One region of the Halomonas sp. THAF5a genome, then DNA from elsewhere that is predicted to be linked to it. Evidence: predicted binding sites of a transcription regulator. Region 1 holds the regulator's gene; the other holds the start of a gene.
The links. Region 1 encodes PhoB, which activates phosphate uptake and scavenging genes when phosphate is short. Its sites were predicted from a motif close to TGTCATANNNNTGTCANA; they were not measured.
Positions count from the first base shown of each region.

Region 2: FIU83_RS01210 (glycerophosphodiester phosphodiesterase) is a predicted target of PhoB. The motif match lies at 5,752-5,769, and genes of this name have one in related genera.

Region 1 is NZ_CP045417.1:3,745,060-3,759,461, reverse strand. Features, by position in the region: gene FIU83_RS17175 (ABC transporter permease subunit) at 1-1,088, shown strand, start outside; gene pstA (phosphate ABC transporter permease PstA) at 1,099-2,637, shown strand; gene pstB (phosphate ABC transporter ATP-binding protein PstB) at 2,670-3,488, shown strand; gene phoU (phosphate signaling complex protein PhoU) at 3,513-4,241, shown strand; gene cysZ (sulfate transporter CysZ) at 4,324-5,064, shown strand; gene phoR (phosphate regulon sensor histidine kinase PhoR) at 5,052-6,356, opposite strand; gene phoB (phosphate regulon transcriptional regulator PhoB) at 6,358-7,047, opposite strand; gene ubiA (4-hydroxybenzoate octaprenyltransferase) at 7,148-8,044, opposite strand; gene FIU83_RS17135 (chorismate lyase) at 8,236-8,712, opposite strand; gene FIU83_RS17130 (FAD-dependent oxidoreductase) at 8,873-10,033, shown strand; gene FIU83_RS17125 (HU family DNA-binding protein) at 10,249-10,524, shown strand; gene FIU83_RS17120 (hypothetical protein) at 10,593-10,949, shown strand; gene recG (ATP-dependent DNA helicase RecG) at 11,047-13,128, opposite strand; gene FIU83_RS17110 (hydrogen peroxide-inducible genes activator) at 13,125-14,045, opposite strand; gene FIU83_RS17105 (SDR family oxidoreductase) at 14,160-14,402, shown strand, end outside.
Region 2 is NZ_CP045417.1:263,681-278,082, reverse strand. Features, by position in the region: gene FIU83_RS01245 (C45 family peptidase) at 1-451, shown strand, start outside; gene FIU83_RS01240 (DUF6746 family protein) at 527-895, shown strand; gene FIU83_RS01235 (DUF4202 domain-containing protein) at 955-1,560, opposite strand; gene FIU83_RS01230 (alkaline phosphatase) at 2,023-3,570, shown strand; gene arsH (arsenical resistance protein ArsH) at 3,733-4,452, shown strand; gene FIU83_RS01220 (DUF3592 domain-containing protein) at 4,465-4,926, opposite strand; gene FIU83_RS01215 (GNAT family N-acetyltransferase) at 5,118-5,666, shown strand; gene FIU83_RS01210 (glycerophosphodiester phosphodiesterase) at 5,884-6,810, shown strand; gene FIU83_RS01205 (DUF4349 domain-containing protein) at 6,929-7,882, opposite strand; gene FIU83_RS01200 (YbjQ family protein) at 8,045-8,386, opposite strand; gene FIU83_RS01195 (YbfB/YjiJ family MFS transporter) at 8,524-9,735, opposite strand; gene FIU83_RS01190 (cyclopropane-fatty-acyl-phospholipid synthase family protein) at 10,136-10,729, shown strand; gene FIU83_RS01185 (TspO/MBR family protein) at 10,755-11,225, opposite strand; gene FIU83_RS01180 (UbiH/UbiF/VisC/COQ6 family ubiquinone biosynthesis hydroxylase) at 11,315-12,493, shown strand; gene FIU83_RS17405 (hypothetical protein) at 12,568-12,717, shown strand; gene FIU83_RS01175 (metal ABC transporter ATP-binding protein) at 12,717-13,451, shown strand; gene FIU83_RS01170 (metal ABC transporter permease) at 13,435-14,325, shown strand; gene FIU83_RS01165 (zinc ABC transporter substrate-binding protein) at 14,349-14,402, shown strand, end outside.

The sequences.
Region 1 (14,402 bases):
CGCTGTTCTGGCCCTCGGGGGAGGCGAGCGCGATCCCCGCCGAGGCGCTCTGGGGAGGGGGAGAGGGCGGCGGCGAGGCGGCCGAGGACGGCACCCGCCATCGCTGGGCGCCCACGGCCACCCTGGCGCCGGACGAGGCGCCGCGGATCAGCCTCGCGCCGCTGGCCTGGGGCACCCTGGAGGCGGCGGCCTGGGCGCTCGCGATCGCCGTGCCCCTGGCGCTGGGCGCGGCGGCCCACTCGTCGCTGTTCATGTCCCGGCGCCTGCGCAGCCGCCTGAAGCCGACGCTGGAGCTGATGGAGGCGCTGCCGGGGGTGGTCGTCGGCTTTGTCGCCGGCCTGGTGCTGGCGCCCTGGGTCGAGCGACACCTGGCCGAGGTCGCCGCCGCCCTGCTGCTGCTGGTGCCGGGGCTGCTGCTGGCCGGGGGGCTGCGCGCGTGGCTTCCCGCACCCTGGCGTGAGGCGCTGCCGCTGGGCTGGGCCGGGCTCTGGCTGGTGCCCTGGCTGGCGCTGGTGCTGGCCGTTGCCGTGTGGCTCGCGCCCTGGCTCGAGGCCGTGGCGTTCGACGGCGACCTGCGCCGCTTCCTGGAGGTGCGCCTGGGGCTCGACGTCGCCGTGCGCAACGCCCTGATCGTCGGCGCGGCGATGGGCTTCGCCGTGATGCCGAGCGTCTACGCGCTGGCCGAGGATGCCCTCTCGGGGGTGCCGTCGAGCCTCGCGGAGGGCGCCCAGGCGCTGGGGGCGACCCGCTGGCAGACCCTCTGGCGGGTGGTGCTGCCCGCCGCCTCGCCGGGGATCTTCTCGGCGGTGATGATCGGCGCCGGGCGGGCCGTGGGCGAGACCATGATCGTGCTGATGGCGAGCGGCAATGCCGCCCTGATGACCCTGAACCCGCTCGACGGCCTGCGCTCCCTGGCGGCGACCATCGCCATCGAGCTGCCGGAGGCCGGCCCCGGGGGCGTGCACTACCAGCTGCTGCTGCTGGCGGCCCTGGCGCTGTTCCTCTTTACCTTCCTGGTCAATACCCTGGCCGAGCTGGTGCGCACCCGCCTGCGTCGCCGCTATCGGCGCCTGGGGGGCGGAGCATGAGGAGCGCATCATGAAGGCTGTCGTCTCTCGCCGGCTGCGCCTGCCCCGCGGTGAAGGGGCCGGGGCCTGGCTCTGTGCCGGCAGCGTCGCGCTCTCGCTGCTGGCGCTGCTGGCGCTGCTGGCGCTGTTGACCGTGCGCGGCCTGGGTCACTTCTGGCCGTCGCCGCTGGCGCTCGTGACCCTCGAGGATGGCCGCCAGCTCGCCGGCGAACGGGTCCGCGAGGTGCCGCTCGCCGACGACGACGGCCTCGAGCGCCTCTATCGCACCGGCAATCGCGACCTGGACGGCGAGCGCTGGGCCTGGGTGCGGGTCTCGGCCATCGCGGCGGTCCGCCACCCGGCCGATCTGGTGGTGGTGGAGCGCCGCGATGGCCGCGCCATCGGCCGCCTGGTGGCGCTGCAGGGCGCGGGACGAGAGCGCCTCGAAGGGGAGGCCGCCTGGACGGCCCTGGAGGCGCGCCTGGCCGAGCTTGGTCGCCTGCGCGACGCCCGGGACCGCCTGCGCGAGGAGGTGATCCTGCCGCTGGCCGGGCGACGCGACGACGCGGCGGCGCGCGAGCTCCGGGAGGCCCACGCCCGGCTGCGCGAGCTCCAGCTGGCCATGACGGGCGGTCGCCTGGAACTCGCGACCGCCGACGGCACCCCTCTGAGGGTGCCGCTGGCGCAGGTGCTGGGCGCCTATCGTCCCAACGCCATGTCGCCCCTCGAGAAGCTCGCCGCCTGGGGGGAGGGCGTCTGGCACTTCCTCTCCGAGGGGCCGCGGGCGGCCAACACCGCCGGCGGCGTCTGGCCGGCGATCTTCGGCACCGTGCTGATGGTCATGCTGATGTCGCTGCTGGTGACGCCCTTCGGCGTACTGGCGGCGATCTACCTCAACGAGGTGGCCCACCAGGGCCGGCTGACGCGGCTGGTGCGCATCGCGGTGCGCAATCTCGCGGGGGTGCCTTCCATCGTCTACGGCGTCTTCGGCCTCGGGGTCTTCGTCTACGGCATCGGGGGGCGCCTGGACACCTGGTTCTTCGAGGCGGCGCTGCCCTCGCCGACCTTCGGCACCGGCGGGCTGCTCTGGGCCTCGCTGACCCTGGCGCTGCTGACCCTGCCGGTGGTGATCGTGGCCACCGAGGAGGGGCTGGCGCGGATTCCCGACCAGCAGCGCGAGGGCGCCCTGGCACTGGGCGCGACCCGGCTGGAGATGCTCTCCCGGGTGGTGCTGCCGATGGCCGCCCCGGCCATGCTCACCGGGGTGATCCTGGCCGTGGCCCGGGCCGCCGGCGAGGTGGCGCCGCTGATGCTGGTGGGGGTCGCCAAGCTGGCGCCGCAGGTGCCGGTGGACGGCGACTTTCCCTTCCTGCATCTTGAAAGGAAGTTCATGCACCTGGGCTACCACATCTTCGATGCCGCCTTCCACGGCGGCGATGTCCAGGCCGCGATGCCGCTGGTCTATGCCACGGCGCTGCTGCTGGTGCTGGTGATCCTGGTGCTTAACCTGACCGCAATATTTCTGCGGCATCATCTCAGTACGCGTCATGGGGCGCCCGTGCGTCGATGAGGCCCGACGCGCGGCGCCACCCGGGAGTCTCGATGCCACTCGTGAAGGAACAGCGGTCGTCGCCCGACCCGGCGGCGATCATCGACTTTCCCCCCGAGGCCAGCAGCCTGGCCATCCGGGGGCTGAGTCTCGCCTATGGCGACAAGCTGGCGCTCAAGGACCTCACGCTGAGGGTCCCGCGGCACCGTGTCACCGCCTTCATCGGCCCCTCGGGCTGCGGCAAGTCGACCCTGCTGCGGGTGCTCAATCGCCTCCACGACCTCAACGACGAGGTGGTGCGCGAAGGCGAGGTGACCCTCGAGGGCGAGGAGATCCATGCCTCCGGGGTGGCGGTGGCGGAGCTGAGGCGACGGGTGGGCATGGTGTTCCAGTCGCCCAATCCCTTCCCGATGTCGATCTACGACAACGTGGCCTTCGGGCTGCGCCTGCAGGGCGGGCTCAGCAAGCGCAAGCGCGACGACATCATCGAGTGGTCGCTGCGCTCGGCGGCGCTGTGGGACGAGGTGAAGGATCGGCTGCGCGCCTCGGCCTGGTCGCTCTCCGGCGGCCAGCAGCAGCGCCTGGTGATCGCCCGCACCCTGGCGGTGGGGCCCGAGGTGCTGCTGCTCGACGAGCCGGCCTCGGCGCTGGATCCGATCTCGACGCTCAAGATCGAGGAGCTGATCCGCAACCTGAAGTCGCACCTGACCCTGGTGCTGGTCACCCACAACATGCAGCAGGCGGCGCGGGTCTCCGACTACACCGCCTTCCTGCAGCAGGGGGAGCTGGTCGAGTACGCCCCCACCGACACCCTGTTCACCAATCCGCGCCTGGCGCGCACCGAGAACTACATCACCGGGCGCATGGCCTGACGGCCGGCCCCAAGGAGAGGTCCCATGGACATTACCAGCGATATCCACAGCCAGCATATCTCGCGGCAGTTCAACCAGGAGCTCGACGAGCTCAAGACCCACCTGATGGCCATGGGCGGCCTGGTCGAGAAGCAGGTCCAGGACGCCGTGGGCGCGCTGCTCGACCGCGACTCCGAGCTCGGCCAGCGGGTGGTCGACAACGACCGTGCCGTCAACGACATGCAGATCAAGATCGACGAGGAGTGCACCCAGGTGCTGGCGCGGCGCCAGCCCACCGCCTCGGACCTGCGCCTGGTGCTGGCGGTGATCCGCGCCGCCTCCGACCTGGAGCGCATCGGCGACGAGGCGAGCAAGATCGCCCGCAACGCCATCGACCTGATCGAGTCCGACAGCGGCAACCGCGGCTTCGTCGAGGTGCGCATGATCAGCGAGCACGTGCGCCGCATGGTGCGCGACGCCCTGACCTCCTTCGCCCGCCTCGACACCGACCTGGCCCTCAAGCTGGTCCACGAGGACGACGAGGTCGACAACGAGTACGGCAGCGCCATGCGCTCGCTGATGACCTTCATGATGGAGGACGCCCGCGCGATCTCGCCGGTGCTCAGCGTGATGTGGATCCTGCGCGCCCTGGAGCGCATCGGCGATCACGCCAACAACCTGGCCGAGTACGTCGTCTACCTGGTCAAGGGGCTCGACATCCGCCACACCGACCCCGAGGACCTCGACAAGGACATCTTCGAGCGCAAGTCTTGACCTCGCTCCCCGCTTGACCCTCAATGCGCAGGCCGCCGCCCCTCGGGCGGCGGCCTTCACGTGCTTGATGAGGACTGTCCGGATGCTCGATGCCCTGACCGCGCTGACCCGCGGCACCCGCCTGGTCTACTCCCGCGGCCTGCGCCGCTACGTCTTCCTGCCGATACTCGTCAACCTGCTGGTCTACGGCGCCATGCTCGGCTACGTGCTGGGGCACTTCGGCGGCTGGCTCGACGGCTGGATGGCCATGGTGCCCGAGTGGCTCTCCTGGCTCTCCTGGCTGATCTGGCCACTGTTCGTGGTGAGCCTTACGCTGATCGTCTTCTTCACCTTCACCCTGGTGACCCACCTGATCGCCGCGCCCTTCTACGGCTTCCTGGCGGCGCGGGTCGAGGTCGAGGCGACCGGGCGTCCACCCCTTGACGACCGCGGCCTGGCGAAGACCGCGGTGGACGCCATGGGCCGCGAGCTGGTCAAGCTGGCCTATATCCTGCCGCGCATGGCGCTGCTCTTCGTGCTGAGCTGGATCCCGGTGCTCAACCTGATCGCGCCGCTGCTTTGGGCGGCCTTCACGGCCTGGGTCATGGCCATCACCTACCTCGACTACCCGATGGACAACAACAGGGTCAGCTTTGGCGACATGCGCGCCCGGCTCGCCGCCCGCCGCTGGCCGACCCTCTCCTACGGCGGCTGGGTGACCCTGATCACCTGGCTACCGCTGGCCAACCTCTTCCTGCTGCCCGGCGCCGTGGCCGCCGGCGTGCTGATGTGGGACCGCCACTACCGCGGCCTGGACAGCGTCGCGACGCCTCAGGCGCGCTGAGCCGCCGCCTGCAGGCGGCCGGCGGGGAAGACGCAGCGGAAGGTGGCGCCGCGGCCGGGGCGGGAGTCGATCTCCAGGCGGGCGTCGTGGCGCAGCAGCACGTGCTTGACGATGGCGAGCCCCAGGCCGGTGCCGCCGGTGGCGGTGCTCCGGCCCTTGTCGACGCGGTAGAAGCGCTCGGTGAGGCGCGGCAGGTGCACCGGGTCGATGCCCTCGCCGTCGTCCTGCACCTCCAGGCAGGCGCCGTCGCCCAGGGGGCGCCAGCGCAGCACGATATGGCAGCCGTCGCCCGAGTAGCGCACGGCATTGAAGGCGAGGTTGGAGAGCGCGCTGCGGATCTCCTTCTCGTCGCCGATCAGCGCGCCGGCCGCCGTCTGCTCCACCGAGATGACGTGGTGCCCGCCGGAGAGCGCCTCGGCGTCGCGGCGCACCGCCTCGAGCAGTGCCGCCATGTCCAGCGGGCCGTCGTGGCGGCCGCCCCGGTCGATCTCCAGGCGCGACAGCAGCAGCAGGTCGTCGACCAGGTTCTGCATGCGTTCGGTCTGGGCCTGCATCGACGCCAGGCCGCGGCCCAGCCGAGGCGGCAGCGCCTCGGCCATGTCGGTGTAGGTCTCCAGGTAGCCGGCGAGCACCGTCAGGGGCGTTCTCAGCTCGTGGGAGACGTTGGCCACGAAGTCGCGGCGCATCTGCTCCAGGCGGTGCAGGCGGGTGATGTCGCGGGCCATCACCAGGCGCTCGTCGTCGCCGTAGAGGGTGATCTGGAACTGCAGGACCCGCGACTCGTCGATGGGCGAGGCCAGGGTCAGCGGCTCACGGTAGTCGCGGCCGTGGAAGTAGTCGACGAAGCGCGGATCGCGCAGCAGGTTGGTGATGTGCTGGCCGCGGTCCTGCTGGGGCTGGAAGCCGAGCATCTGCTCGGCGGCGCTGTTCCACCACTCCAGGTCGCCGTGGCGGTCGAGCATCACCACGCTGTCGCGCATCGCCTCGGAGGACTCCTGGATGCGCTGCAGGGTCGCGCGCAGGCGCTGCTGGGTGAGGCGCTGGCTCTTCTGGTAGCGGTAGAGGCGGTCGAAGAGCTCCCCCCACAGGCCGCTGGCGGCGGGGGGCTCCTCCTGGGGGCGGTGGGTCAACCACTGGTAGAGGGCGTGGAGCTGGCGCAGGTGGAAGGCCAGGCAGAGGGCGATGCCGGCGGCGATGCCGCTCGGCACGGCGGCGAAGGGCCAGCCGAGCAGGGCACCGAGGGTGACCAGAGCCGCCAGGCGCCAGCCCTCGCGTCTCCACAGGCGACCCACGTCAGCCCTTGGCGGAGAACCGGTAACCGGTGCCACGGACGGTCTGGATCAGCTGCTGGTGGGGCTCGCCCAGCGCCTTGCGCAGGCGGCGGATATGCACGTCCACGGTGCGCTCCTCGACGTAGACGTTGCCGCCCCATACCTGGTCGAGCAGCTGGCCGCGGGTGTAGGCGCGCTCCTGGTGGGTCATGAAGAACTGCAGCAGGCGGTACTCGGTGGGCCCCATCTCCAGCGAGCGGCCGTCGACGCTGACCCGATGGCTGACTGGGTCGAGCACCAGGCCGTCGATCTCCACCGCGTCCTCGACCCCCTGGGGAGTGGCGCGGCGCAGCACGGCCTTGAGCCGCGCCACCAGCTCCCGGGGCGAGAAGGGCTTGGTGATGTAGTCGTCGGCCCCGGCCTCGAGCCCCTGGATCTTGTTGTCCTCCTCGCCCTTGGCGGTGAGCATGATGATCGGCAGGTCGGCGGTGGCCTCGTCACGCTTGAGGCGACGGGCCAGCTCGATGCCGCTGGTGCCGGGCATCATCCAGTCGAGCAGCACCAGGTCGGGCTGGTGATCGACCACCATGGCGTGGGCCGCCTGGGCACTGTCCGCCTCGAGGACGCGATAGTCGGCCATCTCCAGCGCCACCGCGATCATCTCGCGGATCGGCGCCTCATCGTCGACGATCAGTACGGTCTTGGCGCTCATCCCGAAGCCTCATGGTCTATGGCAGGTCGATGACGATGACAACACCTGATGATGACAATAGCGTGACAGGCCGGGGCTGTCGCCCGCTCGGCTGCCCTGCTCATCCGCCAGGTCCCGCCGGCCACAGCGAGAGGGCGATGCCGGCGAAGGCCAGAAGGCCCGACCAGTGATTGTTGAGGAAGGCCTGGAAGCAGCGCTCGCGGTCGCGCTCGCGGATCAGCCGCTGCTGGTGCACGAAGGTCGCCGCCATGGCGGCGAGCCCCAGCCAGAAGAAGCCGCCCAGGCCAAGAAGCCCCCCGGCCCAGGCCAGCAGCGCCAGGGTCAGGCCCTGCAGCAGGCCGATCATCAGCCGGTCGGCGCGGCCGAACAGCACCGCGGTGGACTTGATGCCGATCTTCAGGTCGTCGTCGCGGTCGACCATGGCGTACTCGGTGTCGTAGGCCACCGTCCAGGCCAGGTTGGCGGCGAACAGCAGCCAGGCCACCGGGGGGACCGAGCCCAGCACCGCGCCGAACGCCATGGGGATTGCCCAGGAGAAGGCCGCGCCGAGAAAGACCTGAGGCAGGTGGGTGTAGCGCTTCATGAAGGGGTAGAGGGCGGCCAGCGCCACTCCCACCACCGAGAGCATCACCGTGAAGAGGTTGGTGAAGCAGACCAGCACGAAGGCGGCCATCACCAGGATCGCGAAGAGCCCCTGGGCCTCCCCCTCGGCGATGCGCCCGGTGGCCAGGGGGCGGTGTTTGGTGCGCTTGACGTGGCCGTCGAGGTGACGGTCGGCGTAGTCGTTGACCACGCAGCCGGCGGCGCGCATCAGGTAGACCCCGGCGATGAAGATCAGCAGCACCCGGCGGCCGGGTAGCCCCTCGGCGGCGACCCACAGGGCCCACAGGGTGGGCCACATCAGCAGCCAGGTGCCGATGGGGCGGTCCAGCCGGGTCAGGTGCAGGAAGTCGGGCAGCCGGGCCAGGCCTGTGGGGCGCATCAGCGAACGGTCCATCTCTACCTCATGAGAGTCATTGAGCTGTCTGGGGTGGGGCTGAACCGGTGACAAGCCCCGAAGTGTCGGACCAACCAGGAGGCGCTGTGAATACCTCCCTGTACGCTACCGACGCCATCCATGGCGTAGGACCTCCTGTTCGGCTTGCCCCCGGTGCCGCCTGATAGGGGCATCGGAAACTGGACCAGAGCCTAGCGTGAAGGGAGCCCGAGGTCATCCGCCATGGTGGCCAGGAAGGACTCCTGGACCAGCACCGCGAAGCGCCGGTGGCGAAACACCGAGCGGCGCGCCCAGGGACCGTCGACGGCCTCGAAGGGCAGCGGGTCGGCGGTGACCTCCAGGGGCCCGCGGATCAGGTCGGGCTGGCGAAACAGCCAGTGGCCCAGGGAGCGTTCGCCCAGGCGGTCGAGGCGCTGGCCGTGCAGCCCATCCAGGGGCACCACCGAGCGGGCCATGACCCAGGGGCGCGCGTCCAGGCAGAGCGCCACCTCGCGCAGCCAGGCCAGGCGCCCGAGGGGTAGCCCCAGGGCCAGGGCCTCGTCGCGGCGGGGGCGGCCGAGGCGCTGGTCCAGCAGGCGGACCCGGAAGGGCCGCCGGCCCCCGGCGGCGATCAGCCGGGCGGTGAGCGAGTCGCGGGACGCCACCCAGCGCCACCAGTCGGGACTCATGGCGGGGCGTGCCGCCGCCAGGGGGCGCCAGCGTGGATCGCGTGCCGAGCCGTTGCTCACCGTGTCTCTCCGCGTCGATTTCGAGGGCGGCTAGTGTACCATGGCGGGTCGACACGCTTTTCCGTGACGGGCCGCCCCGGCCCCCGACTCGAGGAGTGCCATGACCGCCCCCCTGACCATCATCGGCTCCGGCATGGCGGGGCTCGGCCTGCTGCGTCAGCTGCGCCAGCTCGACCCCGCGCGACCGATGACCCTGATCACCGCCGACAGCGGCGACGACTACTCCAAGCCGCTGCTCTCCACCGGCTTCGCCAAGCGTCTGCCCCCGGCACGCCTGGCGGCGCGCTCGGCCCTAGAGGTGGCCGACGAGCTCGAGGCCGTGGTGCGCCCCCACACCCGGGTCGAGGCGATCGACCCCGCGGCCCGGACCCTGACCATCGGCGCCGAGACCCTGTCCTGGAGCGAGCTGGTGCTGGCCACCGGGGCGGCCCCGGCCTGGCCCTTCCGGGTGCCCGAGGCCGTCGCCGGGCGGGTCTTCAGCGTCAACGACCTGGACGACTACCGCGCCTTCCACGAGGCCCTGGCGGCGCTCGGCCGTCCGGCGCGGGTGGCGGTGATCGGCGTCGGCCTGGTCGGCTGCGAGTTCGCCAACGACCTCGCGGCGGGGGGCCATGCGGTGGCGCTGGTGGCCCCGGAACCGGCGCCCCTGCCGCGGCTGCTGCCCGAGGCCCTGGGCCACGCCCTGGGCGAGGCCTTCCGCGAGGCCGGCATGGGGCTTTACACCGAGCGCACGGTCGACGGGCTCGCGGCCGAAGGCGAGGGCGTCGCGGTGGGGCTCGACGACGGCGCGTCGCTCTCCGCCGATCTGGTGCTGGTGGCCACCGGCCTCACGCCGCGCACCGCGCTCGCCGAGGCGGCCGGGCTCCGGGTCGGCGAGGCGGGGATCCATACAGACCGCCGGCTGGCCACCTCGGCGCCCGGCATCCATGCCCTGGGCGACGTGGCCTGCGTCGACGGGGTCAACGCCATGTACGTCCAGCCGCTGCTGGCCAGCGCCAAGGCCCTGGCGAAGACCCTGACGGGCACCCCCACCCCGGTGGCCTACGGGCCCTGGCCGGTACTGGTCAAGACGCCGCTGTTGCCGGTGGTGGCGCTCCCCCCGGCCGAGAGCCCGGCGCGCTGGCGCCTGGAGGGCGAGGGGCGCGACCTGACGGCGCTGGCCGAGGACGAGACGGGGCGGCTGCTCGGCTTTGCGTTGACAGGACGCGCGGTGCGTCGGAAAGTCGAACTGGCGCGAGCCGCGCCGCCGTTGCTAGGCTAGTTGCGTCAACCACCGGGCCTCTCGCGGTCATCGGGTCGCGGCACTGGAGGCACTGCCGAGTGCGCGATGCGTTTCGCATCCCGCGGACACGATCACTGCACCATCGTCGCCTGCACGATGGAAGATGGGCGCGTGATGCGCTGACGGCGCGTATGAAATCATCAATCAGTCGGCGACGAACGCCGGCATCTCGATGCCAATATCAGGAGGGCTGTATGCGCAAGCCAGAACTCGCCGCGGCGATTGCCGAGCGTGCGGATCTATCCAAGGACAAGGCCAGCCAGGTGCTCAACGTCATTCTCGACGAGATCACCGGGAGCGTATCGCAGGGACAGGACGTGTCGCTGATCGGCTTCGGTACCTTCACCGTGCGCGAGCGTGCCGCCCGCACCGGCAAGAACCCCCAGACCGGCCAGCCGCTGACCATCCCGGCCAGCAAGACCGTCGCCTTCAAGCCAGGCAAGGGCCTCAAGGACGCCGTCGGCAAGTAAGGCGCTGCGGCCCGCTTCGCCCGCGGGCCGCGTGATCCTCCCCCTTCTCCTCCGGACCCGGAGCCGATATGAAGCTGCGACTGATGCTGTGGCTGCTCGGGCTGTTGCTCAAGCGCGCCCTGCGCCGCCGGGCGCGGTTTCGCGAGCTGCTGGCCGAGCGGCGCGGGCTGGACTGGGGCATCGCCACCGAGGACCTCGCCATCGCCCGGCACTACCGCATGTCGCCGCAGGGCATCCGCTCCGGGCCGGGCCTGCCGGTGGATCTCGACCTGGAGCTGCGTTTCGCGGATGAGGCCACGGCACTCAAGGTGCTCAGGCGGCCCACCCAGCAGGCCTTCCTCGACGGCATGATGGCCGGTACCGTGCGCCTGGTCGGCGACTCCGGCGACCTGAAGCAGCTGCAGCGCCTGCTCAAGCACCTGTAAGCGCCGAGCTACAAGCGCCGAGCTAAAAGAAAACCCGAAGGCCTTGTCCTTCGGGTTTTCTTTTGCTTTGGCGGTTTCATGCTGCCGCTTGCCGCTGTCAGACCTGCCCGTAGCGCCCCGCCTGCTCGCCGAGCCAGCGGCGGATCAGCGGTTGGCTGGCGTCGGGGTGACTGGCCAGCAGGGCCTCGGCCAGGGGGGCGACCCGCTCCAGCAGGTCGGCGTCGCGCTCCAGGTCGGCGATCCTCATCTGCGCAAGCCCCGTCTGGCGGGTGCCCAGCACCTCGCCGGGACCGCGGATCTCCAGGTCCTTCTCGGCGATGCGAAAGCCGTCGGTGGTCTCGCGCATCACCGCCAGCCGCTCCCGGGAGTGCGCGGAGAGCGGCGGGTGGTAGAGCAGCACGCAGAAGCTCTCCACGGCGCCGCGCCCGACCCGGCCGCGCAGCTGATGCAGCTGCGAGAGCCCCAGCCGCTCGGGATTCTCGATGATCATCAGGCTGGCGTTGGGCACGTCGACCCCGACCTCGATCACCGTGGTGGCGACCAGCAGGTCCAGCTCGCCGGCCTTGAAGGCCGCCATCACCTCGGCCTTCTCGGCGGGCTTCATGCGCCCGTGGACCAGGCCGATGGCGAGCTCCGGCAGCGTCTCGACGAGCTCGTCGCGGGTCGCCTCGGCGGCCTGGCACTGCAGCGCCTCGGACTCCTCGATCAGGGTGCAGACCCAGTAGGCCTGGCGCCCCTCGGCGCAGGCGTGGCGGATGCGCGCCATCACCTCGGGGCGGCGCTCGTCGGGCATCACCACGGTCTTCACCGGGGTGCGCCCGGGGGGCAGCTCGTCGATCACCGAGACGTCGAGGTCGGCGTAGGCGCTCATCGCCAGGGTCCGGGGGATCGGCGTGGCGGTCATCACCAGCTGGTGGGGGGTGAGGCCGCCGGCCTCGCCCTTCTCGCGCAGCGCCAGGCGCTGGTGGACGCCGAAGCGGTGCTGCTCGTCGATGATGGCGAGCCCCAGGCGCTGGAAGTGCACGTCGCCCTGGAAGAGCGCGTGGGTGCCCACCACCATGCGCGCCCGGCCGTCGTGGATCGCGGCCTTGGTGTCCAGGCGCGCCTTGCCCTTGAGCTTGCCCGAGAGCCAGGCCACCTCGATGCCCAGCGGCTCGAACCAGGCACGGAAGGTGCGGTAGTGCTGCTCGGCGAGGATCTCGGTGGGTGCCATCATCGCCGCCTGGCAGTCGGCGGCGATGGCCGAGAGCGCCGCCATGGCGGCGACCACCGTCTTGCCCGAGCCGACATCGCCCTGCACCAGCCGCAGCATCGGCACCTGGCGTCCCAGGTCGGCGGCCAGTTCGTCGAGCACCCGGCGCTGGGCGCCGGTCAGCGAGAAGGGCAGCTGGGTCAGGAAGCGCGCCTGCAGGCCGCGGCCGCCGTGCAGCGCCGGGGCGCCGTCCTCCTGGATGCGCTGGCGCACCTCCTGCAGGCTGAGCCGGTGGGCGAGCAGCTCCTCCAGGGCCAGGCGGCGCCGGGCCGGGTGGTGGCCGCCGGCCAGCTGCTCGGGGTCGGCCTCCGGCGGCGGCCGGTGCAGGGTGTCCAGGCAGTGGTGCAGGTCGGGCAGCGCGAAGCGTTGGCGCAGCGACTCGGGAATGCCGTCCGGCAGGGCCTCGGGGTCGGCGTCCAGGCGCGCCAGGGCCTGGTCGATCAGCGCCCGCAGGCGGGTCTGGTGGAGCCCCTCGGTGGCCGGGTAGATGGGCGTCAGGTGATCCTCCACCGGGGCCTCGCCGCCGCCCAGCAGACGATACTCCGGGTGGTAGAGCTCGAGGCCGGTGGCGCCGGCCCGGGCCTCGCCGAAGGCGCGCACCCGGGCCCCGGCCTGGAACTGCTGCTGCTGGGCCGGGGAGAAGTGGAAGAAGCGCAGGCTGAGCAGGCCGGAGCCGTCGCGCAGGCGCACCAGCAGGCTGCGCCGGCGGCCATGCACCACCTCGCCGGCGACCACCTCGCCCTCCACCACCGCCTCGTGACCGGCGCTCAGGGTGGCGATGGGGGTGATGCGGGTGCGGTCCTGGTAGCGCAGCGGGAGATGGAACAGCAGGTCGGCGACGCGCTCGATGCCGAGCCGGGCGAGCTTGCCGGCCAGCGCCTCGCCGACCCCCTTGAGGTCCGTGACGGGGGCATCGAGGCCGTTCATGCCGGGGCGAGCTCGACCTGTCGGCAGTGGGCGATGGCGTCGGTGACGGCATCGATGGCCCGCGGCCGCGGGAAGCTGGCGCGCCAGGCGATCGCCACGGTGCGCGAGGGCGACGGGGCGGTGAAGGGGCGGCTGATCAGCATGCCGCTCTCGTAGTGCCCGGTGCCGATGGCCGAGCCTGGCAGCACGGTGATGCCGAGCTTCGAGGCCACCATGTGGCGGATGGTCTCCAGCGACCCGCCCTCGGCGGTGAGGGTGTTGGAGGGACTGTTGAGCTGGTGGCTGATCGCCGGGCAGGCCTCGAGGATCTGGTCGCGGAAGCAGTGTCCCTCGCCGAGCAGCAGCAGGCGCTCCTCCAGCAGGTCCTCCTTGTCGATGCTCTCGCGTTCCGCCCAGCGGTGGTCGGCCGGCAGTAGCACCTCGAAGGCCTCCTCGTAGAGCGGCTTGGTGAGCACGTCGGTCTCGGTGAAGGGCAGAGCGATGATGATGGCGTCGAGCTCGCCGCTTCTGAGCTTGCGGCGCAGGTTGCCGGTGAAGCCCTCCTCGATGTAGAGCGGCATCTGGGGCGCCTGGCGGGAGAGCTCCGGGATCAGGTAGGGGAAGAGGTAGGGGCCGATGGTGTAGATGGCGCCGATGCGCAGCGGGCTCGCCAGCTGGTCGCGGCCGGCGGTGGCCAGCTCCTTGATCACGCTGCTCTGCTCCAGCACGCGCTGGGCCTGCTCGACGATCTTCTCCCCCATCGGGGTGACCTGGACGGTGGATTTCGAGCGCTCGAACAGCGCCACGCCGAGCTCCTCCTCGAGCTTCTTGACGGCCACCGACAGGGTCGGCTGGGAGACGAAGCAGCGCTCCGCGGCGCGTCCAAAGTGGCGCTCCTGGGCCAGTGTCACGATATAGCGGAGTTCTGTTAGAGTCATGTGGTGCCGGCAGGCATCCTCTTCTAAAGCGGGTGACGGTCTCAGGCGATCATGCCCGACAGGACGAGACACAATAATGCCAATAGGGACTTTTTATCAGGGGGTGAGGGAAAGGTGAAGACGACGACACTGATTCTCGGTTGCGGCGACATCGGCACGGCGCTGGGACGCGAACTGCTCGCGGCGGGGCACCGCGTGATCGGGGCCCGTCGCCACCCTCGGGCGCTCGAGGGCAGCGGCCTCGAGGCCGTGGCGGTCGATCTCGCCGACCCGGCCACGCTCGAAGGCCTGCCCGACGCCGATACCCTGGTCTACGTGGTCAGCGCCGATCGCTTCGAGGAGGAGGCCTATCGCGCC
Region 2 (14,402 bases), 330 kb from region 1:
GGGCCTCGAGGTGCACCCCGGCGAACCCGGTGTCCTCGCCCCGCGCCACGGCGTGGTGACTCACACCAACCACCTCTACGCCGGCGGCGGCGCCGCGGGGGTCGAGGACTTTCCGCGGGTCGACTCCCGTCCCCGCCTGGCGCGACTGGACCGCCTGCTGGGCGCCCTTCAGGAAGAGACGAGGACGCACCAGGGCACGATCGGCGAGGGAGAGCTCTTCGCGCTGCTCGCCGACCACCAGGACGCGCCGCTCTCGATCTGTCGCCACTTCAACCCCGACCAGCCCGCGGAGGAACGCATGGAGACGCTCTTCGCGGTGGTGATGGACCTGACCCGCCGACGCCTCACCCTGCGCCACGGCAAGCCATGCGAGAGCGACGAGAGCCTGACGGTGCAGTTCGGCGATGCCCCCGGCATGGCCCCGGATCAAGCGCGACAGGATTCCGAATAGCAATGATTGTCAACCGCAGACAGCGGTGCTAACGTAACGGCGCGATACATTCTCATTTTCATCAAGGACGCCCGCATGAAGAACCTGCTGCTCACCGCCCTCTGCACCGGCCTGCTCGCCTCAACCGCCCACGCCGAGGGGCCGGACCACTTCTCGGGCGAGCCCTCGCGCACCCTCGAGGAGGCGCTGACCCATCTCAACGAATACAACGCACGGCTGACCGAGCTGCTGGCCAAGGACGAGCTGAGCAACCGCGACCTGGGCACCGTCCACGAGCTCTCCTACACCCTGGAGAACGCCCTGGCCCGCATCGACGCCGAGGTCGATGCCATGGCCGTCTCCCTCGAGGAGGTCCACCTGGGCTCGGAGAGCGTCGACCGCGAGCGCGTCCGCCTCAACGGCATGGCCTACCTCAACGCCGCGCGGCCGCTGACCGCCGACTGAGCCTCGGTCATCCCCGCTTCCGGCCGCGCTCCCGGCGGCCGCGAGGCCGCGCCGGTGCCTCAGCCGGCCAGCGCCTCCTCCACCAGCGCCCGGGCCTCGGCGCTCATCGGCAGGCCGAGGGCCAGTGCATGGGCGCCCGGCGACATCTTCCGCCAGGTCTTCTGCACGATGCGAATCAGGTGGTCGTGGTCGACCTGCCGGGAGAAGTCGGCGAAGTAGTGCTCCAGGAACACCAGGCAGGCGCAGTCCTCCACCGCCTGCACCCCCGGGTCGCGCCCCAGCCCCTGCTTGCGGATCAGCGTCGCCACCCGCTCGGCCGCGGCGGCATCGTAGCCCGCCTCCCTCATCAGCGTCGCGGTGGTCTCACCGGCCCGCCGTCCCTGGTCGCGACGCCAGGTCAGATAGCCCACGCGCCCCTCGGGATAGTCACTGCGCGGCACCTCCCAGCGCTGCAGGTGCTGGCCGCGCACCGCCAGGCGCACCAGCTCGTCCGGCGACGCCTCGAGCCGCTCCAGCCAGGCACTCATCCGGCCGGCGTGCCACAGCTCCTGGGGCACCGACTCTCCCGCCACCGTCACGCGGCGTGCGTCCTCGGCGTGCAGGGCATCCAGGGCGGCGAGGGTCGCCGCGAACGGGGAAGAGTCGTGAGGAGATTCGACAGGCATGGGCGTGCTCCTGGGTCGAGTAGGGTCGGGTCGGTGGGGTTCGCCGCCACCAGCATACCGGGCCGCCCGGCTCGGCGCCCAGCCCGCCCGCCGGGGGGACGCGCGCATAAAAAAGGCCCCCGGAAGGGGGCCAGTTGGAGCACGCCAGCTCACTCGTTGCATCGCCACTCCGATGGCGATCCTGACAAGCTATAAGCGAAAAGCACGCCAGAAATGAAAATCTAATTACTTAACAAAGGCTTATAGAAAAACGGCGCCTCGCCGCGCCGCCCGCTCCACGTTGCACCTGCACCATGGCGGCACCGACTGTCCGCCCGCTGCCCCATCACGGCCCATCGCCCTCGGGTGCTCGCCGCATCATCGCCCTGTCATGGGGTCGACCCACCGCTGTCATGGAGAGCCCCGATCCTGCATCTGCCCCTCGCCCCACCCGGCGTTTCCCGATCCCGTGCAGGAGCCCCCATGACGATCACGCGTCGCGATGCCATCAAGCTCGGCCTGAAGGGAGGTGCCGCCCTCGGCGCCTGCCTGGCCGCCCCGTCCATCGTGCTGGCCCAGGGCCGGCGCCCCACGCTGCCCTACGGCGTGATGAGCGGCGATATGCTCGCCGACCGCGCCATGCTCTGGGCCCGCGCCGACCGCCCCGCGCGCCTGTTGCTGGAGGTCGCCGACAACCCCGAGTTTCGCGGCGCCCGCCAGATTCGGGGCCCCGAGGTGCTGCCCGCCACCGACCTCACCGCCAGGCTCGACGTGACGGGCCTCGGCGACCTGGACACCGCCTACTACCGGATGCGCTTCGCCGCCCTGGACGACCACCGAGCCATCAGCGAGCCGATCACCGGCCGCCTGCGCCTGCCGCCGACCACCCGCCGCGACGTGCGCTTCGTCTGGTCCGGCGACACCGCCGGCCAGGGCTGGGGCATCGACGCGTCCCGCGGCGGCATGACCACCTACGCCACCATGCGCCGCCAGCGCCCCGACTTCTTCATCCACTCCGGCGACACCGTCTATGCCGACGGCCCCATGGAGGAGCGCGTGACGCTCGCCAACGGCGAGACCTGGCGCAACCTGGTCACCCCGGAGAAGCGCAAGGTGGCCGAGACCCTGGACGAGTTCCGCGGCCAGCACGCCTACAACCTGATGGACGCCAACGTGCGGCGCTTCAACGCCGAGGTGCCGATGCTCGCCCAGTGGGACGACCACGAGACCGTCAACAACTGGTACCCGGGGGAGCTCCTCGACGACCCCCGCTACACCGAGAAGAACGTCGACCTGCTGTCGGCCCGCGCCCGGCGCGCCTTCCTCGAGTACACGCCGCTGCGCCAGAGGCCCGACGCCCCCGGACGCATCCACCGGCGCTTCGCCTACGGCCCCGGCCTCGAAGTCTTCATGCTCGACATGCGCAGCCACCGCGCCGCCAACAGCCGCAACCGCCAGGCCGGCGGCGAGGCCGCCACCTTCCTCGGCCGCGACCAGCTGCGCTGGCTGCTCGACGGCCTGCGTCGCTCCACCGCCACCTGGAAGGTCATCGCCGCCGACATGCCCATCGGGCTGATGGTGCGCGACGGCGAGCACTTCGAGGCGGTCGCCAACGGCCACGGCGGCGAGCCCCTGGGGCGCGAGCTGGAGATCGCCGACCTGCTGCGCGCGATCCGCGACGAGGCGATCCACAACGTGGTGTGGCTGACCGCCGACGTGCACTACACCGCGGCCCACCACTATGCCCCCGAGCGCGCCGCCTTCAAGGATTTCGCGCCCTTCTGGGAGTTCGTCAGCGGCCCGCTGCACGCCGGCACCTTCGGCCCCGGGGAGCTGGACGCCACCTTCGGCCCCGAGGTGGTCTTCCAGAAGGCGCCGCCGGCCGGGCAGTCCAACCTGCCGCCCTCCGATGGCTACCAGTTCTTCGGCCAGGTCGATCTGGACGGCGAGAGCGAGGCGCTGACCGTCACCCTGATGGACGCGGCGGGCAGCGCCCTGCACACCCAGGTGCTGACGCCCGAGCGCGCCTGACCGCGTGCGGCCTCGTCGCCGGGCCCCGGGCACGGCGACGAGGCCCTGTCGCGGCGCCGACCGGGAAGTGCGCAGGAAGCCGAGACGGCACGTTGCTCATATATGGATTAACATATATCCTGGCGACTCATTCCTCTCTTCGCTTCAGGGCCTTCGCTGACCATGTCTTCGCTGCACGACCTGCCCAATATCGACCGACCGCTGTTTCGCGTCCCCGATCCCGAGGCGTTCGCCGCGCATGACGCGCCGACGCACCCGCCCCGCATCCTGCTGCTCTACGGCTCGCTGCGGGAGCGCAGCTTCAGCCGCCTGGCGGTGGAGGAGGCCGCACGGCTGCTGGCCGCCATGGGCGCCGAGCCCCGGATCTTCGATCCCCGCGGGCTCCCGCTGCCCGACGCCGAGGAGGCCAGCCACCCCAAGGTGGCCGAGCTCAGGGAGCTGGCCGCCTGGGCCGACGGCATGGTGTGGTGCTCGCCGGAGCGCCACGGGGCGATGACCGGCATCATGAAGGCGCAGATCGACTGGATCCCGCTCTCGCTGGGCGCCGTGCGCCCCACCCAGGGCAAGACGCTCGCCGTGATGCAGGTGTGCGGCGGCTCCCAGTCGTTCAACAGCGTCAATCAGCTGCGCGTGCTGGGGCGCTGGATGCGCATGCTGACCATCCCCAACCAGTCCTCGGTGCCCAAGGCCTACCTGGAATTCGACGAGCAGGACCGCATGCGCCCCTCCCCCTACTACGACCGCATCGTCGACGTGATGGAGGAGCTGGTGAAGTTCACCTGGCTGGTGCGCGGCCGCACCGACGCCCTGGTCGACCGCTACTCCGAGCGCAAGGAGAGCGCCGCCGAACTCTCGGCGCGGGTCAACCAGCGGGCGATCTGAGCGCCACGGCGCTCAGCGCCAGGCGAGCCACAGGGCGGCGACGGCCACGCCCAGCAGGAAGAGCGCCAGGCCGAGGCGCCGGGTCGGCAGGCGCGCCGCACCGATGAGGGCACGGGCAGGCTCGGCCGGGTCGTGGCGGATGGTCAGGGTACGGCCGGGCGGGTAGTCGGCGAGATACGCCTCGGCCTGCTCGCGCCCCGGGAAGGTCGGCGCGCCGTCGAAGCGGCCGTTGTCCGAGGCGACCTCCCGGCCGCCGACCCGATAGACGATCGTCACCCGCGCCAGGTAGCGCCTCGGCTGGTCGGGGCTCTCGCGGTTCTGCACCGGCGAGCCGAGTTCCTCGAGCGCGGTATCGGTCACCCGGGCCGTCGCCTCGGGCCAGCGGCTCGCGCTGCGCCGCCGCCAGGCGGCCCGGGCCGAGAGGATGGCACCGGCCAGGGCAGCGACGGCGATCAGCAGGGGAAGCGGGGACATGGCGCGGCTCCGGTCATCGAGGGAGCCGCCATCATGGCCGCCGGCGGCGGCGTTGCAAAGGCATCGATCGCGCCCCTGCCGCAACGACACAGGGCCCCGGCTGACACGCGAGGAAAAGCGCCGCACACTGGGACGAACCGGGCGACCGCAGCTGGGCCGTCACCCGGCAGGGCAGGCACACACCGAGGGGCATGGCACCGATGGACATCTCTCAGGCCGGCAAGGGGCGCGAACCGGCACTCGTCGCCCTGTTCACCGCGACCTTCACGGCCTCGGAAGGCGCAGCGGAGGGCGCGCTGATCGGCGACCTGGTGCGCCGCCTGCTGGCCGACACCCCGGCTTCGGATCGCTACGTGTTCACCGCCGAGGCCGGTGGAACGATCGTCGGTGGGGCGATTTTCTCCCGGCTGATCTACGACCGGGAGGCGCGAACCGTGTTCGTGCTGGGCCCGGTGGCGGTGGCGACCGAGCGGCAGGGGGAGGGCATCGGGCAGCGGCTGTTGAGCCACGGCCTGAAGACGCTGGGCGACGCGGGGGTCGATGTCGCCATGACCTATGGCGATCCGGGCTACTACGCGCGGATCGGTTTCGCGCCGATCAGCGAGGCCTTCGCGCCGGCGCCCTTCCCCCTGCAGCATCCCGAGGGCTGGCTGGCGCAGTCATTGACGGGGGCCGAGATGACGCCGTTGCAGGGCAAGGCGCGCTGCGTCGCGGCACTCGACGACCCGGTGTTCTGGTAGGCAACGCAGGGAGCGACCCATCACGTTGAGAGGAGGGAGACACGAAGAACCTGCGATGGATGACGACCCTGCTGACCACCACCGATGTCTCGGCGCTGTCACCTCGTCATGCCAGCATGCCGTCACGCGGCTGACCGCCGCCGCCATCGACTCGACGTTTGCCAGCCGGCGCTAGGGCCGCTAGGTTATTGCACGGTCATTCAATAAAAGGACGCCCATGAACATCCTCATCCGCCTTCCCCTCGCCACCGCCCTGGCGCTCGGGCTCACCGCCCCGCTCACCGCCCAGGCCGACGCCCTCGAGCAGCAGCTCGACGACCTGCAGCAATTCCAGATCATCGCCCACCGCGGGGCCAGCGGCCACGCGCCCGAGCACACCTGGCCGGCCTACGAGCTGGCCCGCGAGATGGGCGCCGACTACCTCGAGCTGGACCTGCACATGAACGCCGACGGCGAGCTGATGGTGATCCACGACACCACCCTGGAGCGCACCACCGACGGCGAAGGCAAGGTGAAGGACTTCACCCTCGAGGCGCTCAAGGCGCTGGACGCCGGCTCCTGGTTCAACCAGGCCCACCCCGAGCGGGCCGACGACGCCTACGCCGGCGCCCGGCTGCTGACCCTGGATGAGGTGATCGACCGCTACGGGCGTGATGTGCGCTACTACATCGAGACCAAGTCGCCCGAGCGCTACCCGGAGCTGCAGCGGGCCCTGGTCGAGACCCTGGAGGCCGAGGGACTGGTCGACGCCGGCTCGGTGATCATCCAGTCGTTCAGCCGCGACAGCCTCGAGCAGGTCCACGAGCTCAACGCCGACATCCCGCTGGTGCAGCTGGTGTGGTACTCCCCCGCCGAGGACGGCGACGGCCTGGTCGAGTGGACCGGCGTGACCCCGGCGCCCGCCGAGATCACCGACGCCGACTTCCAGGCCATCGCCGAGTACGCCGTGGGCGTCGGCCCCAACGTCGTCTATGACGGCGAGGACGTGATCGACAAGAGCTTCGTGGAACAGGCCCACGCCAACGGGCTGCTGGTGCATCCCTACACCATCAACGAGCCCGAGCAGATGCAGCGCCTGCTCGACTGGGGCGTGGACGGCATGTTCACCAACTTCCCGGATCGGCTCCGCGAGATCGTGGAGTAAGGCGCCTCGCCTCACATGGCCGAGAGGTCGGATGACACGGGCCGGCCCGGGAGCGATCCCGTGCCGGCCGGGTTTCCTGGGCCCCTCGCCCGCATGGCCGCCTCGGGCCCGGTGCGGCCTACCCCTCTTCCACCCGCCGACGCCGCGCCCGCCGACGCCGCGCCCGGCGGCCCGCGCCCATCCGCCCCAGGCCCCGCCGTACCGGGCGCCACAGCCGGCTGAGCAGCCACAGCACCGGCAGGCCGAGCACCAGCCAGGGCGTGAGGAACACCACCACCAGGATGACCTGGCCCACCGACTCGAAGAACAGCGCCGCGCTGCGGTCCAGCGCTCGCCACAGGGGAGCGAGCACGCCGTGCTGGTGGGGCTCCACCCAGCGCTGTTTCTGGAAGCTGGCGGCGATCGCCACGGTGTCGGTGACCCGCGCGAGGTGGCGCTGCTGGCCCTGCATCGACTCGATCTCCCCCTGCACCCGGGCCAGCTCGCGTTCTACCTGCAGCAGGTCCTGGATGCGCCGCTCGCTGAAGCCGCGCCCTTCCCGGGCCAGCTCCTGGAGGCGCTCGCGCAGCACGATCTGCTGGGCGAGGCGGGCCTCGGTGTCGATCATCTGCTGGGTGCGATCGTTGCGGATGATCTCCACCCCGCTCAGCGCCGGAGATTCGGTCACCAGCCGTACCGGCTCGGCCTCCGCGACCCGATCGCGCGCCACGCGCATGGCGAGATAGGCGCTGGCCAGGCCGTGCCGCGGCGTCTGCAGGCGCCCCTGCTGCACCTGACAGTCGGGGCTGGCCAGGCAGGCCTCATGGGTCTCGCGGTAGGCGGTCAGCAGGGGCTCGGCCGCCTCGAACTGCAGGCGGTAGTCGCGGCGCTCCTCGATGCGCGGCTCGGCATCGCGCTTGGCGCTGGCCTCCGGGGCGGCGCGCACCAGGGCCTCACCGGCGATATCCGCCGACGGGGAAGCGAGCCTGGCCGGCGGCGCCGTGGTGTGCGGGGCCTGGTCGCAGCCGCCAAGACCGGCAGCCAGTGGCAGACAGAGGAGCAACGGCAGGAGGCGGCGCGGCTGAACGGGCATGGGGTCATCCTTGACGAGAAGCGACGCTTCAAGCCTAGCATCCCGCCCGCCGCCTGCGTCGGAACACCCGCCTCATGGGGATCGGCGCCTCCCGGCGATGAGTCGATCCCGGCCCTCGATCGCCTCGGCCTCGATGCCCCTGCTCCCGGGAGCGCGCTCGGCTCAGCCCCGGGCGACCTTCACCGCCGTGCCGGTCGCCACCAGGAACAGCATCGACTTGCCGCCGCCGGAGATCTCGCTGTAGTCGAGGTCGATGCCAACCACGGCATTGGCGCCCAGCGACGCCGCCTCGAGGCGCAGCTCGTCCAGGCAGGCGACCCGGGCATCGCGCAGTGCGTCCTGGGAAGACTTGTTGCGCCCGCCGAAGAAATCGCGGAAGCCGGCGAACATGTCCTTGAGGACGTTCATGCCGAACACGCACTCGGCGGAGACGATGTCGAGGTGCTCGGTCACACGGTATCCCTCGAGGTGCGAGGAGGTGGTGAGGATCACGCGCTCTGACATGCACGGCACTCCCTGTGGTGGCGATCATGGTGAGCGGCAGCGCGCGACTCAGTGCACGGCGACCGCCCGGTCATCATGCGCGGCCAGGGCGCGACCGGGCAAGATGTCAGGCGGCGACGACGGAGCGACGCCCGGATTCAGATCGCCCTGGCCTCGTCGTCCAGCCGCTGAGCGGTGCGGTCGATCAGGCGTAGCCACACCAGCAGCACCGCCCCCAGGGCGACGAAGCCACCGGCCAGCCACAGGCCGATGTCGTAGTGGCCGGTGGCCTCGGCGAGCATGCCGGTCAATGCCGGCGCGAGGATCTGGGCGGCGCCGTAGGCCAGGGTCATGCGTCCCATCATGCGGGCCGGGCTCTGGGGATAGAGCCGGCCGGCCATGGTCAGCACCAGGCTCACGCAGCCCAGGAAGGTACCGCCGTAGAGCACCGCGCTCGTCAGCACCCCCGCCAGGCTGTCGGTCACCGCCGGCAGCACGATCCCCACCACCTGCAGGCCCATGGCAGCGATCAGCGCGCCGAGATAGCCGATCCAGCGGGCGACCAGATCCCACAGCATCACCGCGGGCGCCGCCGCCAAACCCACCAGGGCGAAGGTCCAGTTGCCGGCCCCGGCCAGCAGCGGCTCGCGCTCGACAATGGCGACGATGAAGGTGGCACTGATCACGAAGCCGTACCCGGCACAGAAGTAGGCGGCCAGCATCAGCCGCATGAAGGTGCGGCTGGGGGGCTCGGCCCGGGGCGGGCTTGCCCCGCTGCCCGGCACCGGCGCCGCGGGGCGCGGCAGCCAGCACCAGGCCGGGATCAGCAGCGCCACCGCCAGGGTGGCGAACCCCCACCACTGGGCCTGCCAGCCAAGCGCAAGGCGCACCATGAGCTCCACGGCCAGGGCGGCCAGCAGCATGCCCAGGCCGACGCCGGCGAAATGGATGCCGAGCTCGCCGCGCTGCCGATGGCTGATCAACCAGTGCAGGATCAGCCCAGAGGCGAGCAGCATGGCACCGCTGCTCGAGAACCCGGCGATCAGACGCATCGTCGCCCATAGCCAGAAGCTGTCGGCCAGCGCCATGCCCGCCGTGGAGAGCAGGGCCAGTACCAGGGTGAGTCGGTAGAGCCGGTCCTTGAGCCGAAGGCTGCCGATGGAGGCGGCGATCAAGGCCCCGAGCATATAGCCGGCGTAGTTGAGGGCGGCCAGCCAGCCCCCCTGGGCATCGCTCAGCCAGGTCTGCTGCTGCATCACCGGCAGCAGCGGCGTGTAGGCGAAACGCGCGACCCCGACGCACAGCAGCTGGCTGAACAGGCCGGCCAGCAGGACCCTGAGACGCGGGGAAAGAGAAAAGGGTCTCGCCATGCCGGGCTCTCCTTGAGCGACAGTTAAGGCCGCCTCCTGGCCTCACGGGAACGAACTCGCCGGCGTGGCCGCCGGTGGGCCTCAGGGTAAGGGGAAATGCGCGCCAGGCCGATGCGACCTTCGGCGCGGAGCATGGCCCCGCCTCACGGCAAAGCCGAGCCGTCACCGGATCCTCAGAAGCTGTAGGTCACCCCGGCGGTAGGCATATCGCGAGCACCGATCTCGGCGGCGGCGAGGGAGATACGAGAGGAGAACGTCTGTGGCATCTCACCACTCCTGTGCATCTTTCGGGGGGCGAGGAGTTTACGCGGGCGAGGTGCGACACCCTACCCCACAGACGCTCTCCCGCCACCTTGGTAGGCTCGATGACCCTATCCATCGCCAGAGATGAGGAACGGCCATGTGGGATGAACGCTTCGACAGCGACGACTACCTCTACGGCACCGAACCCAACGACTTTCTTCGCGAGCATGTTGACCTGATCGGCGCCCCGCCGAAGCGGGTGCTGTGCCTGGCCGATGGCGAGGGGCGCAACGGCGTCTACCTGGCCGGGCTCGGCCATCGAGTGCTCTCCGTGGATGCCTCCGCGGTCGGCCTGCGCAAGGCCGCCCGACTGGCCGAGACCGAGGGCGTTGCGCTTCAGACCCTTCACGCCGATCTCACGGAACACCGCTTCGCCGCCGAGGCCTTCGACGCGGTGGTGTCGATCTTCTGTCACCTGCCCGAGGCGGGGCGCCCGCACCTGCATCGCCAGGTGGTACGCACCCTGAAGCCCGGCGGCGTGCTGATCCTGGAGGCCTACACCCCGGCCCAGGTGCCGCGCGATACCGGCGGGCCGGACACCCCGGATCGCACCCCCACCGCCGCGGAGCTGGAGGCGGCCTATGCCGAGCTCGAGATCCTCGCGAGCCGCGAGTTCGACCGCCCGGTTATCGAGGGTCGCGGCCATACCTGCCTGGGGGCCGTGGTGCAGTTCATCGCCCGCAAGCGCTGACGTGACCGCCGGCGGCCATCATGACCTAGCCGTTGAGCCACCAGGTGGCGGCATTGAGGTAGGCGGCGAAGCTCACCCAGGCGAGGTAGGGCACCAGCAGCCAGGCGGCGGCGGGTGACACCCGTGCGAAGCGGCGCAGGGTCAGCACGATCAGTCCCCAGAGCAGCAGCAGGTCGAGCAGCGCCGGGCCCATCCAGTGCAGGCCGAAGAAGAGGATCGACCAGAGCGCATTGGCAGCGAGCTGGGCCAGGAAGGGCCAGAGCGTGAACCAGCGCGCCCCAGGCGGGGCGGCCAGGGTGGCCCGCCAGGCGGCCAGCGCCATCAGCAGGTAAAGCGTGCTCCAGGCGATGGGGAAGGCGAGGTCGGGCGGCGTGAGCGGCGGCTTGGCGAGCCCGGCGTACCAGTCGCCGGGCGGGGTGGCGATACCGCTCAGGGCGGCCAGCGCCACCAGCGCCAGCCAGCCGATCAGCACCAGGGCGGAACGCGTCGTGGTCATGATCACTCCCAATCATGGTGGAGTCGGTATCCTAGGCGGTGGCGGTCCCGCCGTCGAAGATGGTGACGCATAGACACGGGGAGAACGACATGGACGAGATCCTGGATACCCTCATCGTGGGCGGCGGCATGGTCGGCGCGGCCACCGCCGTGGCCCTGGCCCAGGCCGGCCTGCGCGTGGCGATGGTCGAGGGCGGCGAGCCCCCGGAGGCGATCCACGTCGATGCCCCCTTCGACCTGCGGGTCTCCTCGCTCAACCTCGCCTCCCAGCGGCTGCTGGAGGCGATCGGCGCCTGGGCGTTCATCCCCGAGGCCCGGCGCTGCCCCTTCCAGCACATCGAGGCCAGCGACGAGGCCGGCCGGCGCCATGTCCGATTCAGCGCCGAGGCGCTCGAACTGCCGGACTTCGGCCACTTCGTCGAGAATCGAGTGATCCGCCGCGCCCTGTGGCAGCGGCTGGCCGAGATGCCCCGGGCGACCGTCATCACCGGCGCTGGCCCGGCGGCCTGGCTCCCCGGCGGCCAGCACGGCCTGCTGGAACTCGACGACGGCCGGCTGCTGGCCGCGCGGCTGGTGGTGGGGGCCGATGGGGCGGCTTCCCGCACCCGTCAGCTTGCCGGCATCGCCACCCGCGACGAGGAATACGGCCAGCGCGCCCTGATCATCAATGTGCAGACACGCCTGCCCCAGCAGGACGTGAGCTGGCAGCGCTTCACCGCCCGCGGCCCCCGGGCGATGCTGCCGCTGCCTGGCCATCGCGCCTCGCTGGTGTGGTACGACGACGACGCCGCCACCCGAGCCCGGGAGGAGCTCGACGACGAGACCCTGTGCCGGGCCATCGAGCGCGACTTCCCCGACCGCCTCGGCGGCGTCGAGGCGGTGCTGGGTCGCGCCAGCTTCCCCATCCGTCGCCGCCACGCCGAGCGCTACGTGCGACCGCGCCTGGCGTTGGTGGGCGACGCCGCTCATGTGATCCACCCGCTGGCCGGCCAGGGGCTCAACCTCGGCCTGCAGGACGCCGAGGCGCTGAGTCGCCGGGTGATCGCCGCCTTCCAGGCGGGCGAGGACCCGGGAGAGCGCCGGCTCCTCGCCGGCTATGCCCGCGAGCGGCGGCCCCAGACTCTCGCGATGATCGCCGCCATGGAGACCTTCCACCGGGTCTTCACCGGAACCGCGGCGCTGCGCCGGGCCGGCGCCGCCGGCCTGGCCGTGGCCGACCGCCTGACGGGGGCCAAGCGGCAGGTGATGCGCCATGCCCTGGGGCTCTGACGAAGCGCAACACGCGGTGGCCCGGGCGGGCAGCGTTATGTTATAACCTCCGCCGCATTCCCGGAGGCGCTCCCATGGCACACCGACACCACCGGCACCGCCCCGAAGGGCCCTGCCACTTCTCGCTGATGTCGCTCTCCGCGACGCGCCGGCTGCTGCTGGCCGCCGCGCCGCTGGCCGCCCTGTGGCTAGCGGTCTCCTGGGCCGCGGGGTGGTGGTCCTGATGACACGCCTGCAACTGCACGACCTGCAGCTGGCCCGCGGCGGCCAGACGGTTCTCGAGCACCTCGACGGGCGCTTCATGGATGGCGCCATCACCGCGCTGATCGGCGCCAACGGCGCCGGCAAGAGCACCCTGATCGCGGCGATCATGGGCATGCTCGAGCCGGTCGCCGGCCGGGTCGAATGCACGGTGCCCAGGGAGCGCCGCGCCTGGCTGCCCCAGCAGCTGGCGCTCGACCTGACCTTCCCGATGAGCGTGGAAGAGCTGATCATGACCGGCACCTGGCCGAGTCACGGCGCCCTGAAGGGCTACTGCGGCCCCCACTACCGCCGCGGCCGCGAGATCATGGCCAAGCTCGGCATCTCGCACCTGGCCCACCGCCCGCTCGGCGAGCTCTCCGGCGGCCAGCGCCAGCGCGCGCTGTTCGGCCGCACCCTGATGCAGGAGGCCGAGCTGCTGCTGCTCGACGAGCCCTTCGCCAACGTCGACATCGAGACGGTGGAGGTGCTGATGGAGGTGCTGCGCGACATGGCCCGCCAGGGCACCACCATCCTGGTGGTGCTCCACGACATGGAGCAGCTCGCCCGCCTGGCCGACGACGTGCTGCTGCTTTCCGGCGGCCACGGCCGCTGGGTGCGCCCCGATGCCCTGCTCGACCACCACAGCGGCCTGGCGCCCCGGGCGCCGCGCCTGCCCCTGACCTTCCCGGAGACCTCCCGTGCTGGCACTGCTTGACGCCTGGCTGCTCGCCCCCTTCGACTACGGCTTCATGCAGCGCGCCCTGGTGGCCGGGCTGGCGCTGTCGCTGGCCGCGCCGCCGCTGGGGGTGTTTTTGATGCTGCGCGGCATGAGCCTGATCGGCGACGCCATGGCCCACGCCATCCTGCCCGGGGTGGCGCTGGGCTTCCTGGCCGCCGGCTTCTCGCTGCCGATCATGAGCCTCGGCGGCATCCTCTCGGGCCTGCTGATCGCGGTGCTCGCCGGCAGCGTCTCGCAGATGACCGGCCACAGGGAGGACTCGGCCATGGCCAGCTTCTTCCTCATCTCGCTGGCCGCGGGGGTGATGCTGGTGTCGCTGGGCGGCAGCAGCGTGGATCTCACCCACGTGCTGTTCGGCTCGATCCTCGCCGTCGACTCCACCGCCCTGATCCTGATCGCCGGCATCAGCAGCCTGATCGTGATCACCCTGGCGGTGATCTTCCGCGCCCTGGTGGTGGAGTGCCTGGACCCGCTCTTCCTGCGCGGCCAGGGGGTGCGCGGCGGACTCGTTCACGGCATCTTTCTCGGCCTGGTGGTGCTCAACCTCACCGCCGGCTTCCAGACCCTGGGCACCCTGATGGCCGTGGGCCTGATGATGCTGCCCGCCACCACAGCGCGCTTCTGGAGCCAGCGCCTGGAGGGGCTGATCGCCATCGCCATCGGCGTGGCGCTGGCGGCCAGCACCGGCGGCCTGATGCTCTCCTACCACCTGAGCCTGCCCTCGGGCCCGGCGATCATCCTGCTGGCCGGCCTCGCCTACGTGCTCTCCGCGCTGTTCGGCCGCCACCACAGCCTCGCCGCCCGCCGGCGCCGCCACGCCATGCCGCTGGGCGCCGCCGAGCCCCACTGACGCCACCCAAGAAGGAAGCCACCATGCGCCTCTCCCGCCCCCTCGCCCTGCTCACCGCCACCCTGCTGGCCCTGCCC